Regions from separate parts of the Fictibacillus sp. 23RED33 genome, predicted to be linked through region 3. Evidence: riboswitches for the same ligand, from Rfam matches in the RefSeq annotation. Region 3 holds a riboswitch; each other region holds the start of a gene.
What was found. A riboswitch is a leader RNA that binds a small molecule or an ion and turns the genes downstream of it on or off. The one in region 3 is predicted to bind S-adenosylmethionine.
Positions count from the first base shown of each region.

Region 1: linked by a shared signal. The riboswitch ahead of IHV09_RS04390 (2,3-diketo-5-methylthiopentyl-1-phosphate enolase) and the one ahead of IHV09_RS22370 (YezD family protein) in region 3 are both predicted to bind S-adenosylmethionine.
Region 2: linked by a shared signal. The riboswitch ahead of IHV09_RS11070 (methionine ABC transporter ATP-binding protein) and the one ahead of IHV09_RS22370 (YezD family protein) in region 3 are both predicted to bind S-adenosylmethionine.
Region 4: linked by a shared signal. The riboswitch ahead of IHV09_RS21825 (methionine ABC transporter ATP-binding protein) and the one ahead of IHV09_RS22370 (YezD family protein) in region 3 are both predicted to bind S-adenosylmethionine.

Region 1 covers NZ_JACZDX010000001.1:834,386-839,240, reverse strand. The annotation lists gene IHV09_RS04400 (methylthioribulose 1-phosphate dehydratase) at 1-401, opposite strand, end outside; gene IHV09_RS04395 (2-hydroxy-3-keto-5-methylthiopentenyl-1-phosphate phosphatase) at 398-1,072, opposite strand; gene IHV09_RS04390 (2,3-diketo-5-methylthiopentyl-1-phosphate enolase) at 1,069-2,310, opposite strand; SAM riboswitch class I at 2,388-2,507, opposite strand; gene IHV09_RS04385 (pyridoxal phosphate-dependent aminotransferase) at 2,747-3,922, opposite strand; gene IHV09_RS04380 (carbon-nitrogen family hydrolase) at 3,944-4,813, shown strand.
Region 2 covers NZ_JACZDX010000002.1:556,185-561,039, reverse strand. The annotation lists gene IHV09_RS11080 (MetQ/NlpA family ABC transporter substrate-binding protein) at 1-679, opposite strand, end outside; gene IHV09_RS11075 (methionine ABC transporter permease) at 709-1,377, opposite strand; gene IHV09_RS11070 (methionine ABC transporter ATP-binding protein) at 1,370-2,395, opposite strand; SAM riboswitch class I at 2,708-2,838, opposite strand; gene IHV09_RS11065 (hypothetical protein) at 2,918-3,262, opposite strand; gene IHV09_RS11060 (anti-sigma-I factor RsgI family protein) at 3,383-4,612, opposite strand; gene sigI (RNA polymerase sigma-I factor) at 4,703-4,855, opposite strand, start outside.
Region 3 covers NZ_JACZDX010000001.1:1,415,332-1,420,186, reverse strand. The annotation lists gene IHV09_RS07335 (homocysteine synthase) at 1-526, opposite strand, end outside; SAM riboswitch class I at 643-747, opposite strand; gene IHV09_RS07330 (sulfite exporter TauE/SafE family protein) at 790-1,689, opposite strand; SAM riboswitch class I at 1,903-2,007, shown strand; gene IHV09_RS22370 (YezD family protein) at 2,308-2,451, shown strand; gene IHV09_RS07320 (phosphoadenylyl-sulfate reductase) at 2,547-3,254, shown strand; gene sat (sulfate adenylyltransferase) at 3,281-4,477, shown strand; gene cysC (adenylyl-sulfate kinase) at 4,443-4,855, shown strand, end outside.
Region 4 covers NZ_JACZDX010000015.1:6,840-11,694, forward strand. The annotation lists gene serS (serine--tRNA ligase) at 1-1,236, shown strand, start outside; tRNA gene IHV09_RS21820 (tRNA-Ser) at 1,567-1,659, shown strand; SAM riboswitch class I at 1,891-1,996, shown strand; gene IHV09_RS21825 (methionine ABC transporter ATP-binding protein) at 2,065-3,078, shown strand; gene IHV09_RS21830 (methionine ABC transporter permease) at 3,134-3,733, shown strand; gene IHV09_RS21835 (MetQ/NlpA family ABC transporter substrate-binding protein) at 4,069-4,855, shown strand, end outside.

The DNA.
Region 1 (4,855 bases), 580 kb from region 3:
CTTCCTTCTTCTTCCCATATTCCAAAAGCTTTTATCAGTTCTTGACCTTGAAACGTAATCTTCCCTACAACACCATATAACTCAGAGATTAAGTTATTATCTACGGTGTGAACGTGTAAACAGCAGCCTGCATCCGTTAATCGATAGACTTCACAATGAATGCCTGTTTCTGCTGAAGCTTTTAAATGCGTTTCTTCTACCGGATCCCCATACTGATCTACTAAAAGAAAGTCTTCAGAGGTACGTTTTGTTTTATCTTTTCCGCTTGCAGAAACGTAAAAAGCGAGCGGTGAGTCACTTACTTTAATCGATACGTTACCACTTGTTCCAGGAAACCAGTTCCGTGAAGCAAGCTCATCCTTTACATCTGCAAGCTCAATCCATCGTTGCTGTTTACTCAACTTTTCACACCTCTTTTCTCTAAGACATGAATGATGTCATGGAACGTTTCAAATGAAGTATATAGTATTTGGTTTTCTTCGCATTTTTCAATCAGATAATCTCTTGCGAAAACAACATCAGCCATCTTAGAAGCTTGAAGATCAGTAATTGAATCACCGATCACAATCTTTTCTGCTCGGGGATATTTCTCTTCAAGTCTTCTAATAACAGACGGTTTGCAACACCCACAATCATTGTCACATTGATCATCACACGCATTCGGCCAAGTGATTTTTATCGTGTCACTGGTAAAGTCACTGGCATTACAAAATACGTATTGTGAATCCAGCTTGTTTTCTAAAACAGGATGAACAAAAAAATCAATGCCGCCACTAACGATGTATAACGGAATTCTCTCGCTTTGAGTAAATTGAATAAATTCCTGAAAGCCATCTCTAATCTTAGAACGTGTTAAAACGAATTCAATAATCTCTTTCTTTTTATTCGAAGGAATTCTGGAAAACATTTTTCCTACACCTTCTCGTATCGAGATCGTTTCATTCAAGATTTCATTTACGATCGGCTGCCATCCCTCAGGTGAAAATTCTTCCATGATGGCGACGATGTTATCTTTTTCGGTAACAGTCCCATCAAAATCACAAAAGATTACCGATCGTTGTTGAGTTGTCATTTTACAGGAACACCACCCCAAAGCTCTAATGCTTTTTGAAGTTCTGCATGTTTTTCAGCAAAACTTTCAAAGTCTTCTTCTTTAACAACGGCATCTATCGCCTGACGGAAAGCACGTGCTCCACCGGCAGCTCCATCTGGGTGACCATGTATGCCTCCACCTGCATTTATAACGCTGTCCAAACCAAAGTCATTGTATAAAACCGGTGTTAGTCCTGGATGGATACCAGCTGAAGGGACTGGAAACGATTTGTTTAATGAGATGTTATCTGTTGTTAAGGCATCCGCAATGCTTAATGTTTCTTGACGATCAAGTGCTACACTTCCATATGGTGATGGGAACAACACAAGATCTGCTCCTGCATAACGAAGCAATTTGCCTAGTAATACTGAGTAACCAATTCCGTAAAGTGATGATGACCCTATAGCTCCGGATAGTGCAGGATGAGCCATAATCGGTAGTTGAATCTCTTTATCTTCGGCCAGTTCTTGCAATACATCTGGTCCGTAAGATAAAACGTTAAATAGTAATGCGTTTGCTCCTAATTCTGCTGCGCGCCTCGCTTTATCTCGAAGTTCACTCGTTCTGCCTGTTAAGTTAACTGCGTAGAGCGTCTTTTCGCCTGTTCGCTCGTGAACAGACTTTAATACTTCTTTAGCGATTTTCACTCTTTCTTCAAAAGGAGTGAGTGGGTTCTCAAAAAGAATTTCATCATCTTTTACAAGATCTACCCCACCTAAAGCCTGCTCATATAATTGCTGCTTGAAGAATGATAGATCTTTTCCGAGTACCCCTTTAAAAATACTCATAACTAGTGGACGGTTATGTACGCCTAAGATATCTCGAATTCCTGTTATTCCAAACTTAGGACCAGGAAATTGTTTTTCTAGCTCTCTATCAAACTCTAAATCTATGAGCTTGATCTCACCATCTAACGAAAGTTTACCGAAAACCGTCGTTAGAATTGCTGGAATATCATTTGAAAAGTTTGCTGATGGATAGGAAATCTTAAGCAAGCCCTTAGTTCTTTTACTTCCTAAAAATTGATCAGCACGTGGATCTTCAGGAAGTTCAATGACCTCTTCCACAATCCCTTTATGTTTTTTTAGCTGCTCTTTCTCAAGTTGAGGAAGATCTGTCCAAGAACCTACTGTAAGTCCTAGTGCAATTCCTTCCGCTTTTTTTTGTAAGTTTTCTTTCTTATCATGTACTAAGTACGTCGCTGTAATTTTACTCATGTTTGTCGTTCTCCTTTCAAAAACACAAAAAACCCCTTCACGAGGAAGGGGTGTCTACATATTGACAGTTCCACTTCCTCTTATCTCTCAGTCAACGTTCGACTGCAAGAATTAGCACCGTTTTCAGCTAATACATAATTAGCTGAATGGTTGCCGGGTTTCATCGGGCTAGTCCCTCCACCTGCTCTTAATAAGAGTGCAAATTGTTAGAATATAATTTTAATTGTGATTATGACAGGGTATGAACGATCTGTCAACCCTATCTTCTTTCTTCAGTGTATTGAAAGTGATTTGATTTCCGTTCCAGATGCTCGCTTTCCGGGGGGCGTGCGGTGAGCCCCTTGCCGCTTTGCGCCCTTAAGGGTCTCACCTGCCACACTCGTCCCCCAGGAGTCTCCCACCTTGCACTGCAATCAAATGTCAGTGGAGGTAAACACTAGTTATCGATTATTAGTTTAGCAATCCGATCAGCAGCCTCTATCAGACGTTCTTCAGACGTTAAAAGACCGGCACGTACATACCGATCGCCTTCGCTTCCGAATCCGATGCCTGGCGCGACTACGACGTGTGCTTTCTCTAGCAAATAGTCTGCGAAAGTTTCAGAAGTATACCCATCAGGTACAGGCAGCCAGCAGAAAAATGAACCTTTTGGCGATTCTACCTTCCAGCCGTTTTCGTTCAAACGTCCGATGAATGCATTTCGGCGACGTTCATATGTATCTACCAGTTCATCCACACATCGCTGTGGTCCGTTCAATGCCTCAGCCGCCGCGTGCTGGACAGCTCCGAACAAGCTTACGTAAAAATGATCTTGAAGTAGGTTAATAGATTCAATAACAGTTTCGTTTCCAACCGCGAATCCAACGCGCCATCCTGCCATGTTATACGTTTTAGAAAGGGTGTAAATCTCTATACCTACGTCCTTTGCTCCTTCTATCTGTAGAAAACTGACCGGCTTTTGTCCATCAAATCCGATTGCTCCATAAGCAAAATCATGGCACACGAGAATATCATGTTTGTTAGCGAGTTCTACTGTTTCTTTAAAAAAGGATTTTGTTGCAACCCCTGCTGTAGGATTGTTCGGATAGTTTAAGAACATAAGCTTTGCTTTGTTCAATACTGTCTCAGGTAATTCATCATACTTCGGGAGAAAGTCATTTTCTTTTCTTAAGGGCATCGTCTCCATAGTAGCACCAGCCATTGCAACACCTGACCAATAATCAGGGTATCCCGGGTCTGGAACGAGTGCAACATCTCCTTGATTTAAATAGCACTGCGATAGCTCTACTAAACCTACTTTCCCGCCAAAGAGTACGGCTACTTCTTTCTCAGGATCGAGTGTTACTCCATATTCTCGTTTATAAAAATCGGCAGCTGCCTGCTTCAAAAATCCATGTCCGCGAAACGGTGAATACTTATGAAAATCAGGTCTATCGGCTCCTTCTTTTAATGCATCAACAATATGCTGTGGAGTTGGTTGATCAGGATTCCCTTGTCCTAGATTAATAACATCAAAGCCTTGCTCTACATAGTAAGATACTTTTTTTACAAGCTTGGCGAAAAATTGCTCTGGCAGTTTCCCCATCACTTCTGCCTGCTCAAAACGTTTCACGACGATCACTTCCAGTCTAATTTGAATGTTCTTGAAATTCTAATCAGTTATGTTATACGCTTAAGGAAATTCTGTAAAGACTTTTTTTACAACCTGGAGGGTACAATCATGAAAATTGCCTGCATACAAGTTGACATTCAATATGGGAAACCTGATGAAAATTATAAACACATCGAAAATAAAATTCGTAAAGCCGTTAAACATCATAATCCTGATACGATCGTACTACCAGAACTGTGGGATACTGGGTATGATCTTACCCGATTAGATGAGATTAGCGATCATGATGGTGAGAAAGCAAAGAAATGGTTAAGCGAGTTATCTAAAGAGCTTGATACTAATATTGTCGGAGGGTCTATCGCATATCGTGAGAGTAACTCAGTTTACAACACGTCACTCACTTACAACCGAAACGGTGAACATGTTGGCACCTACTCAAAGGCTCACCTGATCACACTTATGGAAGAGGAAAAATATATCTCCCCCGGCAGTAATAGCAATCTGTTTACAATCGACGGTAATCTCTCGACCCTTGCTATCTGTTATGACATCCGTTTTCCTGAATGGATCCGAGCTCCTTTCATAAAAGGGGCAAAAATATTGTTCGTTCCTGCCGAATGGCCGATTCAAAGACAATCTCATTGGCGAGCATTGCTTATCGCACGTGCTATAGAGAATCAATGCTACGTTATTGCTTGTAACCGAGTTGGAAGCGACCCTAAAAACACCTTCGCTGGTCAATCACTAATTATTGACCCATGGGGAGATATCATTGCTGAAGGATCTGTGCACGAAGAGGAGATCCTTACAGCAGAGATCTCACCTGAATTAGTAGACGAAATCCGTGTAAAGGTTCCTGTATTTAACGACCGTCGAACAGATCTGTATTAAATCCATTTAAGAATTTAGTGTTGACAGATCTCCACACAACGT
Region 2 (4,855 bases), on a different contig from region 3:
ATGGAGAATCAGATCCTTCTAATGCGATCGCATCCTTTTGAGGGTTTAATCCAGCATCGATCGCGTAGTTTGTGTTGATTAGTACGGCATCGCCTTCACCGTTCTTGTAGGCTTTTGGAAGCATACCCGCATCAACATCTGCTTTAAATTTAAGCTTCTTAGGATTTTCTACAACATCCTTAATTTGTGCTTCTGCTCCAGCACCTTCTTTAACTTTGATCAATCCTTCTTTTTCAAGTAACCCAAGCATACGGCCATGATCTGCTACTGAGTTAGACATGATAATTGTTGCGCCCTCAGGCAGCTCATCTAATGACTTATACTTTTTAGAATAGATTCCGATCGGCTCAAGGTGGATGCCACCTGCATTTTCGAATTTGTATCCGTGATCTTTCATTTGAGACTCTAGATAAGGAACGTGCTGAAAGTAGTTCGCACCGATTTCTTTTTCATCTAAAGACTTGTTTGGCAGTACATAATCTTGGAACGTTTTGATCTCAAGTTCTACACCTTTTTCTTTCAAAAGAGGTTTTGCTTCTTCCAAGATTTCAGCATGTGGTACGTTTGAAGCACCTACAATGATCTTCTCGTCGCTGATTCCGCCTTCTGTTTTGTTCCCGCAAGCAGCAAGTGCTGCAACAAGAACGGTTAATATAAGAACAGATAATACTTTTTTCATATGAACTTCCTCCTTGTTGTCTTAAAACGTTATCTCTTATCTAATGCTGTTGTAATGCGGTCACCGATCCATTGGATGACGAAAACGATGACTAAGATAAGTGCAGTTGAAATTAATGTTACATCCGCGTTGTCTCTTTGGTAACCTTCCATATAAGCCAAGTTTCCTAAACCACCAGCACCAACAACTCCAGCCATCGCTGTATAACTTACGAGTGCAATCGCGGTTACAGTGATACCAGAAACAAGAGCCGGCGTACTTTCGGGAATAAGAACTTTAAAGATAATCTGAGCGTTTGTAGCACCCATTGATTTCGCTGCTTCGATTACCCCTTTATTAATCTCTCTCAAAGCGATCTCTACCATACGTGCATAAAATGGCGCAGCTCCTACGATTAATGCAGGGAGTGCAGCTTCAGCTCCAAGCATCGTTCCTACGATTAAACGTGTAAAAGGAATCAATAAGATGATTAAGATAATAAACGGAATCGATCGAAACACGTTAACAATTATAGCAATCACGCTGTTTAAAAACTTATTTCCCCACAAGTTACCAGGAGAAGTTAGAAATAACGCCAATCCTAGAGCCAGTCCTAGGAAAAATGTAATCACTACAGAGATGGCTGACATATATAAAGTTTCATTTGTCGCTTCTAATAGAACATCCCATTGGACATTCGGGAACCATGTACTAAGCATTATGAATCACCTCTACTTCAACCTGCACACTGTTTAAAAACTCCATTGCACGAGCTAGTGCAGATTCTGTACCTTTAATCTGAATGAACAACGTTCCATAAGGTCCATTCTGAGTTTGCGTAATCTTTCCTTGTAGAATATTTACATCTACCTCATACTTACGAATCAGTTCCGTAATTAATGGCTGTCCTGCTCGTCCACCGATAAAAGTAAGTTGGACAATTCGGCCTTCCGGAAACTCAGAAATAAACTGTTTGATCGTGTCGACTGTTTCTTCAGGTTCTGTTACTTGTTTCACAAAATCCTTCGTGATTGGTTCTGTCGGGTTTTTGAAGACATTTAGGACATCGCCTTCTTCCACTACTCTCCCCTGTTCCATAACGGCTACACGGTGACAGATCTTTCTGATTACATGCATTTCATGTGTGATAAGAACAATGGTCAGATCTAATTTTTGATTGATCTCTACAAGCAGATCAAGAATGCTGTCAGTTGTTTTAGGGTCAAGTGCAGAAGTTGCTTCGTCACATAAGAGAACTTTCGGCTCATTCGCAAGCGCGCGTGCGATACCTACACGTTGCTTCTGCCCTCCACTTAGTTGCGACGGATAAGAACCACCACGACCTTCCAATCCAACTAGGTCGATCAGCTCATCAACACGCTGTTTGATCTTAGCTTTTGGATAACCAGCAATCTCAAGAGGAAAAGCAATGTTTTCTCTTACCGTGCGAGACCACAATAAGTTAAAGTGCTGAAAGATCATTGAAATTTCTTGTCGTGCTTCTCTTAACTTTTTTGATGACAGCTCAGACATGTTCTTGCCGCCAATCGTAACCGTACCGCTAGTCGGGCGCTCTAGCATGTTAAGGATGCGGATCAGTGTACTCTTACCTGCACCACTGTATCCGATGATTCCGTAAATCTCTCCTTGTTTTATGTTTAAATCTACCGTATCAACAGCCTTTACTTCACCATCTTTGGTTTGAAAGACTTTACGGACTGCCTGTAAATTAATCAAGATTCTTACCTCATTTCTTATCTAAATATTGGCTCATATAGAAAACGGTGCATTGGTTTGCTTAAGTGTTCCCTTCATCGATAAGTTGATTGTAGTGGAAGGTGCGAGACTCCTACGGGATCAGCGGGACAGGTGAGACTCTTAACAGCGCATAGCGCTAAGAGGCTCACCGCACGCCCCGTGGAAAGCGAGCATCCTGTAACGGAAATCAACTACTCCCAAGAGCTTCAATGTAAAACGAAAACATTAAACAAAAAAATGCCTCTCTGCTTCAATATGAGCAGAAAGGCATATTATATTCTATGCACGTTCTCCTCATCTCCCAAGACTACTTAAAGCCTTGCAGGAATTGGCACCTTTCTAGTTCATCATTCATAAGAATGCAATGATCTAGCGGTTGCCGGGTTTCATAGGGCCAGTCCCTCCACCTCTCGTGATAAGTAAAAAAGTGTTACTTTATTAAATTAAAGCGATGCATATTTGAATCACTGTGAAGAATATTATCATCCATGTCGATTCGTGTCAAATATTTTTAGCAGTTCGAACGAGTACACCGGCGGATATCTCTTCCCAATGGGAGCTTAAGTAAAAAATCGCTTCCCATTTTAAGCGTTGTCTGAGTGTTCCCTGAAACTCAATCATCTCTTGTCTCAATAAAGTACTCAGCTTCATTTTCCCCTCAAGCAACATACATAGATATTTCGGATTCCCAGTAAACGTGACTGTTCTGTTCCGCTCTCCTTCTCTATATTCAATTTTCAGCGTCGTTTCGTCCTTACATTTAAAGCTAGGCTTTACCGGGATATTATAAAGAGAAAGATACGGACTTTTTGCTATTTGACTTTCAAAGTAACGGATATCCAACATAAAAAATCCCCCCGAATTGGTTGTTACTTCACCGATTCTAGAGGAATATTCATATACCTTTATAAACCCTTCGACAGCAGCAAGGAATCGTAATTGCTATTACGACATGTTATCTCATAATTAGTGTTTATGTTTCTTTTCTTGCTTTCGATGTTCACCTTTGGAACGCTTATGATCATCATTAGAATGCCTGTCTCCATTCCATTGCTGTCTCTGTTCATGTTTATTACGGTCATTTTCTTTTTGTCGCTTGTTATGATTCTTATCCTGATATCTGTTTTCTTTTCTATGCTCTTTATTCTGATTGTAATTCCTATCATGGTTTTGTGTTCTGACAGGTTCCTTCATCTTTTTAGGTTCTACTCTTTGCTCTTTTTGCTGAATATGATTTCTATTGTTATTTTGATCATTCCTATTGCCAAGCTCTTTGCTGTTACGTTTTTCATTCGTATTCTTTTGAGGCTTCACAAGGTTTTTCTCGGTCGGTTTAACTGAGCTTTGGTGATCCGATTTTTTTTCTTTATTAATTACTGGCTTTACCTTGACCTCATGAGGTGCAGCCTTTATTTTACGAGGATGTGGTACAGATTTAATATTTTTAGAAGAAGTAGTATTCACTTTAAGCTCTTGAAACTTCACTTCTTTAATCTTTTCTTCTTTAAGATGCTTATCATTCTTCGTTGCTTCTTGGAATGCTGTATATTTCCCTGAAGATACGCCTAATTGTTTCGCCTTATCGCGAACTTCTTCGTTTGTTTCAGAAACAGTAATCGCTACAGGGTATTGAACGACAGCTTTTTTAACAATTGAATCCAATGCATGATCCAATTCCTGCTTCGTTTTCTTATCACTGGATTTATCGGATACTGTAGTGATAAGCATGGACTGATTCTCTTCCATATAGCCTTCTCGCTGATAAGCTTTGATCAGTTGATCCGCGAATACTTCAAACGGCATACGATCATCTGTAGAAAAATTGTATTTCTTAATGATTTTTTTTGCTTCGTCATTAAAGGCATCCATTTCAACCACTCGCATATTATCATCTACGCCAACCTCAAGGCTTGGATTGATATCAAAGCTAACATAAGCAGCCGCGGCAGAATGGCTGCTGTTGGGTAAAAGACCTGAAATAAAAAGAAATGCAATTAATGCTGCCACTGAAAACGAAATAGATGGCAGCACAAAAAGACTTCTTTTTTTGTGTGAAAAATAAGAAGCCTGATACTCATTACCTATAAGAGGTCTTTTACCTGCTGGTACTCTTACTGTGACAAAGGTTCCGTCCTTCATGAGAAGAGTTGCTTTTTTATTCTGAACTTCAATAACGATGCCGCTGCCGTTCTTCAATGATATCCCTCCCGCATGTAGCAGGATCAGTATAAATTACAGGCAAGAGAACATTACATTCCCTTGCCTAGTAACCTTATTTACCTCACCTTATGGCTGAATGTATGATTTCAGCGCTTGAAAATCGCCTAAATATATAAGTGATACTGCTATTATATACTTTCGATTTCTCTCTATGGTTTTACGACTACAGGATACCATATTTAATAAATCTTTTATTGGTAATTGCTTTTTTTCTTTTAG
Region 3 (4,855 bases):
CAGCAATCGCTTGAATATCGGCTACATCAATTTTTGGATTCCCGATGGTCTCAATGTATACGGCTTTTGTTTTTTCTGTAATAGCATCTTTAAACGATTGAAGATTATCAATTTCAGCAAATTGTGTATGGATGCCGAGCTTGGGGAGAGTGACAGAGAACAGGTTATACGTTCCACCATATAGAGAGGTAGAAGCGACGATTTCATCACCAGAGCCAGCGATATTGAATATAGCATTTGTAATGGCTGCCTGACCGGAAGCAAGAGCAAGAGCACCAACACCGCCTTCAAGTTTTGCGATGGTCTGTTCAAACGCATCTTGCGTTGGATTCATCAAACGCGTATATATGTTTCCGAACTCTTTGAGGGCAAATAAGTTCGCTGCGTGCTCTGTTGAATTGAACTGATAGGAAGTGGTCTGGTAGATCGGAACAGCACGAGCTCCTGTAGTCGGATCAACTTTTTGACCTTCATGTAAAGAAATCGTTTCAAACCCATACTGTCTTTTTGCATTTTGATCAGTCATTTTCAAATCTCTCCTCAACGTCATTTTTTTGTATCCAATCGCATTCAGTTTCAACTTATCCCAGAAAAAAAGACCTCTTCCAAAAGAAGAGGTCCCGATGATTTCACCCGATCGAAGTCTCATCTTTCAGAACATTAATTGTTCTGCTGAAATTAGCACCATGCGTTTCCGCTGGTTGCCGGGCATCATAGGGTCAGTCCCTCAGCCTCTCTGGATAAGAAGATTTGAATATTGAATTAAGATTTATAATACATAGGTCATTATCAATAGTCAACTGAATTTTTTAAAAATTTCGGATTTTTATTTTCCGGATTACTTTTAACTGCATAAATAACTCCAACTGCCCAAAAAGCAGCAAGAACAAAGTAGATTGGTAACAACATGTTATGTGAAACCCCTAGTGTATGAAGAAGGGTGCGGGTATTGGTGATAATAATCAATCCACCAACAAGTACTCCGAGTATGTGAGAGGGAATGAGTCGCACTAGCCATGCAGCAATAGGAGCCGCAATCACTCCTCCTAGCATCAATGCACCGACCCATAGCCATTCAACTTGTTCCCAGCCGAGTGCGATGAAGAATCCGACTGATGCAGATACTGCTACAGCAAATTCACTTGTATCTACAGAACCGATCACCTTCCTAGTTTTCATGTCTTGTTTTGCCATTAGGACTGGAGTGGTGACCGGGCCCCAGCCTCCTCCACCTGTAGCATCTAAGAAACCTGCTAATAATCCAAGTGGAATAAGTTGTTTCTTTGTAAAGGGTTTACCATTTGCTGTTGCTTTCTTTTCTCCAAGTTTAAACAAAAAACGATATAAGATATATATACCGAGGAGAATTAGAAATATTGAGATATACGGCTTTATTAAATCGCCAGGCAGATTACTTAAAAAACAAGCACCTACAAATGCGCCGATCGAACCCGGCAGAATTAAGCGAGTAACGACTTGGCGATCAACGTTTCCAAACTTAATATGAGAAGCGCCGGATGCCGCAGTGGTAACGACTTCAGCAAGATGTACGGACGCAGATGCAGCTGCAGGAGCAATTCCAGCTACTAACAGCAAAGATGTAGATGTAACTCCATAAGCCATACCGAGTGATCCATCAATTAACTGTGCAAAAAGACCAATTAGAGCTAATACAATCAACTTTTTCATACTTTTCCTCCTCAAAATAAAAAGGCCCTTAACAAGTGATGTTAAGAGCCTTCGGTTTTCCGATCAGCGATACGGATTAAATTTTAGTTAATACTATATGATTCAAAAACATAAAAAGTCAACTGTTTGTTTAAATTTTTTGTAAAAATAGAAAAATGAAAAAATAGGTCTTGATATCATTTTCAGATATGTTATGATTTTATAAAATTTAAACTCTTATCCAGAGTGGTGAAGGGAACTGGCCCGATGAAACCCGGCAACCTGCGATTGTAAGGTGCTAACTCCAGCAGAATGTATTTACATTTTGGAAGATAAGGTAATATGTTTACCTCCACTATCTTTCCGAAATGGGAAGGTTTTTTTGTTTTTTGGCTTTTGTTGCTCTTGAAAGTGGTTGATATCCGTTCCAGGATGCTCGCTTTCCGGGGGGCGTGCGGTGAGCCACCTCGACACTTTGTGTCCTTAGGTGTCTCACCTGTCCCGCTGATCCCCCAGGAGTCTCGCACCTTGCACTCCAATCAACTTTTCAATGAAGCCAAAACATAAATCAACAAAAAACAACAACTTTTTAAGAAGAGCCTTTGAAAAGATATGAATGTTAGAAAGGGAGGCAGTGGAGTGGCGAACGAAAATAGTGCAAACGATTTTCTTCCTCAGCTTCAACAAATGCTGAGCAGTATTAAATTTGGATCAATCACTTTAGTCGTTCAAGATGGAAAAGTGATTCAGCTTGAAAAGAACGAGAAGGTAAGAATTAAATAGTTCGCTGACTAGAAAACTAGAGGCGGTTTTAACGAATGGGCAAAGCCCTAAAAACGTTAAAGCCGCTTTTTTTATGGCGAAAAGGAGGTAGCAGATTGCTAACGTACGAAACATGGGACGAAAAAACCCGTGATTTTGATAGTGAAAACCCCACAAAAGGCGCGCTGCATGCTTTGAAGTGGGCTTATGAAACGTATGAAGATGATCTGGTTTATGCGTGTAGCTTCGGAATTGAAGGAAGCGTCTTAGTGGATCTTGTTCATCAAATAAAGCGTGATGCTCAAATTGTTTTCCTTGATACCCATCTGCATTTTCTAGAAACGTATAAAGTGATTGAAGAAGCGAAGAAAAGATATCCATCTCTTCGCATCAAATTGAAAACACCGGCTTTATCTCTTGAAGAACAGGCGAGTAAGCACGGTGAAGAGCTTTGGAAATTAAATCCTAATCAATGCTGCACGATTCGAAAAGTGATTCCTTTAGAAGAAGAACTAAACGGAGTAACAGCCTGGCTTTCAGGTCTACGCCGTGAACAGTCACCTACCCGCCAGAACACGCAATTTGTTAATCGGGATGGGCGATTTAAAAGCATCAAGATTTGTCCGCTCATTCATTGGACGTGGAAGGATATATGGCGGTATGCACATAAACATGACTTGCCGTATAACAAACTACACGACAATGGGTATCCAAGTATAGGCTGCGAGCCATGTACACAGGCAGCTGTTAACGCAGACGACCTTCGTGCCGGTCGATGGTCAGGTACAGAAAAACGAGAATGCGGGCTTCACGAGAATAAATAGAGAAATACTAGGAGGAGAGAGGCATTATGAGTACGATTCAACCACATGGAGGGCAATTAATCACTCGGTTCAAGCCTGAAACACCACATTACAACCTTAAAAAAGAAATTATTCTTGATGCAACTGCACTCAGCGATCTTGAATTGATTGCGATTGGAGCTTATAGTCCTTTAACAGGATTTTTAAACCAAAAAGATTATCAATCCGTTGTCCACGATATAAGGCTCAGCGATGGAACGGTTTGGAGCTTGCCCATCACGTTACCGGTAGATTCTGATACAGCATCAACACTTATAAGAGGTGAAGAAGTTCGTTTAACATACGATGGTGTAACCTACGGGATTCTTAAAGTAGGTGATGTTTATACTCCTGTTAAACAAATTGAAGCAGAGCGAGTTTATAAGACATCCGACCAAAATCATCCAGGAGTTAAGAAGCTGTTCGAACGACATTCTGTTTATGTAGGTGGCGAGATTACACTAGTTCGACGTATTAAGAAAAATTTGTTTCAAGAGTATCATCTCGATCCGAGTGAAACGAGAAAACGATTTAACGAATTAGGTTGGAGCACCATAGTAGGTTTTCAAACGAGAAATCCCGTTCACCGTGCTCATGAATATATTCAAAAAGCTGCACTTGAAATTGTAGACGGTCTTTTCTTAAACCCACTCGTTGGTGAAACAAAGTCTGATGATATACCAGCTGATGTTCGAATGGAAAGCTATCATGTTCTTCTAAAAAACTATTATCCTATTGACCGCGTGTTTCTTGCTGTATTTCCTGCAGCGATGCGATATGCAGGTCCTCGTGAAGCCATTTTTCATGCGATCGTCAGAAAAAATTACGGCTGCACACACTTTATCGTAGGTCGCGATCATGCTGGAGTAGGAAATTATTACGGAACGTATGAAGCACAAGAGATCTTTTCACAGTTTACAGAAGATGAGATCGGCATCCAAACGTTGTTTTTCGAACATAGCTTTTATTGCAATAAATGCGAAGGTATGGCTTCTTCGAAAACATGTCCACACCCAACGGAAGAACATGTCATCTTATCTGGAACTAAGGTAAGAGAGCTTCTTCGTAATGGAGAACTTCCACCTAGTACGTTCAGCCGAAAAGAAGTAGTAGAGGTATTAATAAATGGACTAAATCGAAATGATGCAAATCATAGAATAGGAGATTCAAATGAGCAAACCGCACAATATCATTTGGCACGATAGTTCAATTTCAAAAGAAGCTAGGCGAAAACAAAACAACCATTCAAGTTTTGTACTTTGGTTTACAGGTCTCTCAGGTTCTGGCAAATCAACTATCGCCAATGCGCTCGCAAAAGAACTTTACGAGAGAAACATTCGAAACTATGTATTGGATGGAGATAACATTCGTAATGGATTAAACCGCGATCTTTCATTCTCTGATGAAGATCGAAGTGAAAACATTCGACGCATTTCTGAAGTATCAAAGCTTTTTGTAGATAACGGAACAGTCGTACTTACAGCTTTTATCTCTCCCTTTATACAAGATCGGGAAATGGCGAAAAGAATCGTTTCAGAAGAGGAATTTATAGAAATTTTTGTTTCATGTCCGATTGAAGAATG
Region 4 (4,855 bases), on a different contig from region 3:
GTAAAAGAAAAGTTATCTGCACGTGGTGAAAACTTATCTGGATTAGATCAGTTCGAGGCATTAGATCAGCGCCGCCGTGAGTTAATTGGTGAAACAGAAGCTTTGAAATCTAAGCGTAACGAGGTTTCTAAGCAAGTTGCAGAATTCAAGCGCGAGAAAAAAGACGCGGACCACCTGATCACAGAGATGCGCGAAGTAGGTGACAAGGTCAAAACGATGGATGAAGAGCTTCGTCAAGTAGAAGAAGATCTTCACGGCATCATGCTGACGTTACCTAACATTCCGCATGAAAGTGTTCCTGTTGGTGACACAGAAGATGATAACGTACCTGTACGTCACTGGGGAGATGTTCCTGAGTTTGCTTTTGAAGCAAAACCTCACTGGGATATCGCAACTGAACTAAACATCGTTGATTTTGAACGGGGAGCAAAAGTAACAGGCAGCCGTTTCGCTTTTTATAAAGGATTAGGAGCTCGTTTAGAGCGTGCACTTATCAACTTTATGATGGATCTTCACGAAGATGAGCATGGCTACACAGAGGTGCTGCCTCCGTACATGGTTAACCGTCAGAGCATGACAGGAACAGGTCAGCTTCCAAAGTTTGAAGAAGACGCGTTCAAAATTCGTGAAGAAGACTATTTCTTGATTCCAACTTCTGAGGTTCCTGTAACGAACATGCACCGAGAAGAGATTCTAACAGCTGACGAACTTCCGATCACATATGCGGCGTACAGCGCTTGTTTCCGTTCTGAAGCGGGATCTGCAGGACGCGACACCCGTGGTTTGATCCGTCAGCATCAGTTCAACAAAGTAGAGCTTGTTCGCTTCGTTAAACCTGAGGATTCTTATGAAGAGCTCGAGAAGCTTACAGGACACGCTGAAAAAGTCCTTCAGCTGCTCAACCTTCCATACCGCGTACTCAGCATGTGTACAGCTGACCTAGGATTCACAGCAGCTAAGAAGTACGATATTGAAGTATACCTTCCAAGCTACGGAGAGTACCGCGAGATTTCTTCTTGCTCTAACTTTGAAGATTTCCAAGCGCGCCGTGCTCAAATTCGCTTCCGTCGCGATGCAAAAGGGAAGCCAGAATTCGTTCACACGCTAAACGGATCTGGACTTGCGATTGGTCGAACAGTAGCTGCTATCTTAGAGAACTACCAACAAGAAGATGGCACTGTAGTCATTCCAGAAGTTCTACGTCCTTATATGGGCAACAAAGAAGTAATTAAGTAAAAAGTGAAAGAAGCTGACTCTTAAAAGGTATCCAAAGGGACTTTTAGAGTCAGCTTTTATCTATTAATGGGTGTAAAAGCTTTATCGGTGGTCCGAACAAGTTTTCAGGTGGTGGGAAGAGTTCTAGCGGTGAAAATTCATGATTCATAGGTGAAAGTCAATGAATCACAGGTGGACAGCACTGTTTTATCGGTGAACGTGTAATAAATATAAGAACACGTACCGTAAAAGCATACCTCCAAAAGAAACAAATAAAAAATCAAAAAAAGTTTTTGAAAACCGTTGACACTATATTTATCAGCATGTTATTATAGTTCTTGTCAGTCACACGGAGGTATACCCAAGTCCGGCTGAAGGGATCGGTCTTGAAAACCGACAGGGGTTTAACGACCCGCGGGGGTTCGAATCCCTCTACCTCCTCCATATACATATTCAACCTCATCTGAGTTTATCGGATGAGGTTTTTTGTTGTGTTTTTTCTTTTTAAGAATTGAATCATACACATTCAAAAACACCGATAGAAAACCCTAAAATATTTCAACCATTCATATCAACTAATGTAAGCGCTAACACTTTAAAGTGATAAAATTTAGTATTGACAGAACTTTTAGACAGGGCGTATGATGACAACTATAACTTAATTCAATAATGCAATACTTATTCAGAGAGACCGAGGGATCAGGCCCTATGACGTCCGGCAACCTCCATTAGGAACGGTGCTACTTCCTGCAGAATGATGATTCATTCTGGAAGATAAGTCGATGTTTACTTATTCGCCCTCTTCCATGAAATGAAGAGGGCTTTTTTATATTGTAAGGGGGATGACATATGATCGAGATCAAGGACGTTACGAAATTATATAAAGTAAAAGGCAAAGAGATCGTCGGAGTGAAGAATGTGTCACTGACGATCGACAAAGGTGAGATCTTTGGCATTGTAGGATATAGCGGTGCTGGGAAGAGTTCGTTGCTGCGATGTCTTAATTTATTGGAAAAACCAACATCAGGAGAAATCAAGATCGATGGCATCTCGATTACGAAGCTCGGGAAAAAGGAGTTACGCGAGGAGCGTCTTAAGATCGGTATGATCTTTCAGCACTTTTATTTGATTAGTGCGAAGACCGTTTTTGAGAACATCGCTTTCGCTTTAAAAGCAGCTGGGAAAACGAAAGAGGAGATCACCAGTAAGACCAACGAGCTTTTAAAGATGGTGGGATTGGAGAATCAAAAAGATCAGTACCCTTCTCAGCTGAGTGGGGGGCAGAAACAGCGAGTAGGTATTGCAAGAGCACTTGCCAATGATCCGAAGGTTTTGCTGTGTGATGAAGCGACTTCGGCACTTGACCCGAACACGACGAAATCGATCCTTTCCTTACTGAAGTCCATCAATAAAAAGTTAGGCATTACGATCGTGTTGATCACGCATGAGATGGAAGTGGTAAAAGAGATCTGTCACCGAATGGCGATCATGCAGGATGGAGAAATCATCGAGTCGGGCGATGTGTACAACATTTTTGCTAATCCAGAAAAAGAGCTCACAAAAACGTTCATCAGCTCTGTAATTCAAATGGATCTGCCAGAACCTCTTCTGAAAAATAGAAAAGGAACTGTAATCAAGATACAGTTCAAAGGAGCCATTGCAGAAGAGGCTGTTGTTTCTGAGCTTTTCCAAAACTTTAACGTAAAAGGGAATATCCTTCACGGAAAAATCGAATATATTCAGGAAACACCGCTTGGTATCTTCATTATGGAACTAGTCGGTGAAGAGGCAGAAGTGAAGCGAGCGATCTCATATATTGAGAGTCGTATAGAAAATCTTGAGGTGGTGAAAAAAGTTGCTTGATTCTATTTTGAATATCCTTCCAGATCTGAATAAAGCATTTTTTGAAACGTTATATATGGTCGCTATATCACTTGGTGTTTCATTAATTGTAGGATTACCTCTAGGAATTATACTGTTTGTTACCGACAAAGGATTGTTATTTGAAAATGTGTGGATCAAGCAGATAGCGGGTATTCTTGTGAACTTGATCCGCTCTGTACCATTCATCATTTTATTAGTCGCGTTGTTACCATTAACACAGCTCATTACCGGAACAACCATCGGACCAACTGCAGCCTCAGTTTCTCTATCCGTTGCAGCCATCCCATTCTTTGCGCGGCTCGTAGAAACATCACTACGAGAGATTGATAAAGGTGTGATCGAAGCGGCCGTTGCAGTAGGCGCTACGCCATGGATGATCATCCGTGAAGTTCTACTACCAGAAGCGAAGCCAGGAATCGTTCAAGCGATAACAGTAACAGCTATCAGCTTACTTGGCTATTCAGCCATGGCAGGTATCGTCGGCGGCGGAGGAATCGGAGACTTCGCCATCCGCTTCGGCTACTACCGCTACGACAATACAATCATGCTCACAACCGTAATCCTACTAATCGTAATCGTCCAGCTCATGCAAGTCATCGGAGACGGTGCAGCGAAGGCTGTGAATAAACGATAAATTTATTTACTAAAGGGTAGACGAGAAAAATTTACCTATTAAGGTTTAGGTTATAGGTTTAAAAAGACTTCATTGAAAAGTTGATTGGAGTGCAAGATGCGAGACTCCTGGGGGATCAGCGTGCCTTCTACATGAATTAACATCTCGCAAGGCATGCGACGAGGAAGCTCACTTCGGTAGTAATTCTTGTAGACGCAGGAGCAAATCTTAAAATGCATAAGATGGCTCACCGCACGCCCCCCGGAAAGGGAGCATCTGGAACGGAAATCAACCACTTGAACCACTTGCACAAATGCATCTAGTATATGCAAAAACAATTTTAGAAGGGGATCAACATGAAAAAAATCATACTTACACTACTAACAGCACTGCTTGCCTTCGGCTTAGCAGGATGCTCATCTTCATCAGATGCATCAAAAGATAAAGAAGTAACCCTCGGCGCAACAGCCGGGCCATACACCGACATGGTCAACAAAGCGATCAAGCCCTCACTTGAGAAAAAAGGATATAAAGTAAAAGTCATTGAATTCAGCGACTATATTCAACCAAACATGGCTTTATCAAAAGGCGATCTAGACGCGAACCTTTTTCAGCACAAAGTGTACATGGAGAATTTCGCAAAAGAAAAGAACTTAAAGCTTTCAGAAGTTATCATCGTTCCTACAGCACCGATGGGTCTCTATTCTGAGAAATTCAAATCCGTTAAGGACATAAAAGAAGGCAGTACGGTCGCAATACCGAATGATCCTGTTAACTTAGCACGTACGTTGCTCATGCTTGAAGATGCTAAACTGATCACCATCAAGGAAGGAATCAATGAACTGACAGCTTCCGAAAAAGATGTTAAGGATAACCCTAAGAAGCTCGTGTTTAAACCACTAGAAGCCGCACAGCTTCCACGTGCTGTTCAAAGTGCAGATGTTGCAGCTGTTCCTGGTAACTTTGCACTCGCAGCTAAGATGGATTTATTAGATGCGATCCAATTAGAGAACATGCCCGACACGTACCGTAACCGTGTTGTGGTGAACACGAAGGATGTAGATTCTGCATTTGCAAAAGATATTAAGAAGGTAGTGGAATCGAAGGAGTTTGAAGAAGTGATCGATAAGGAGTTCGAAGGCT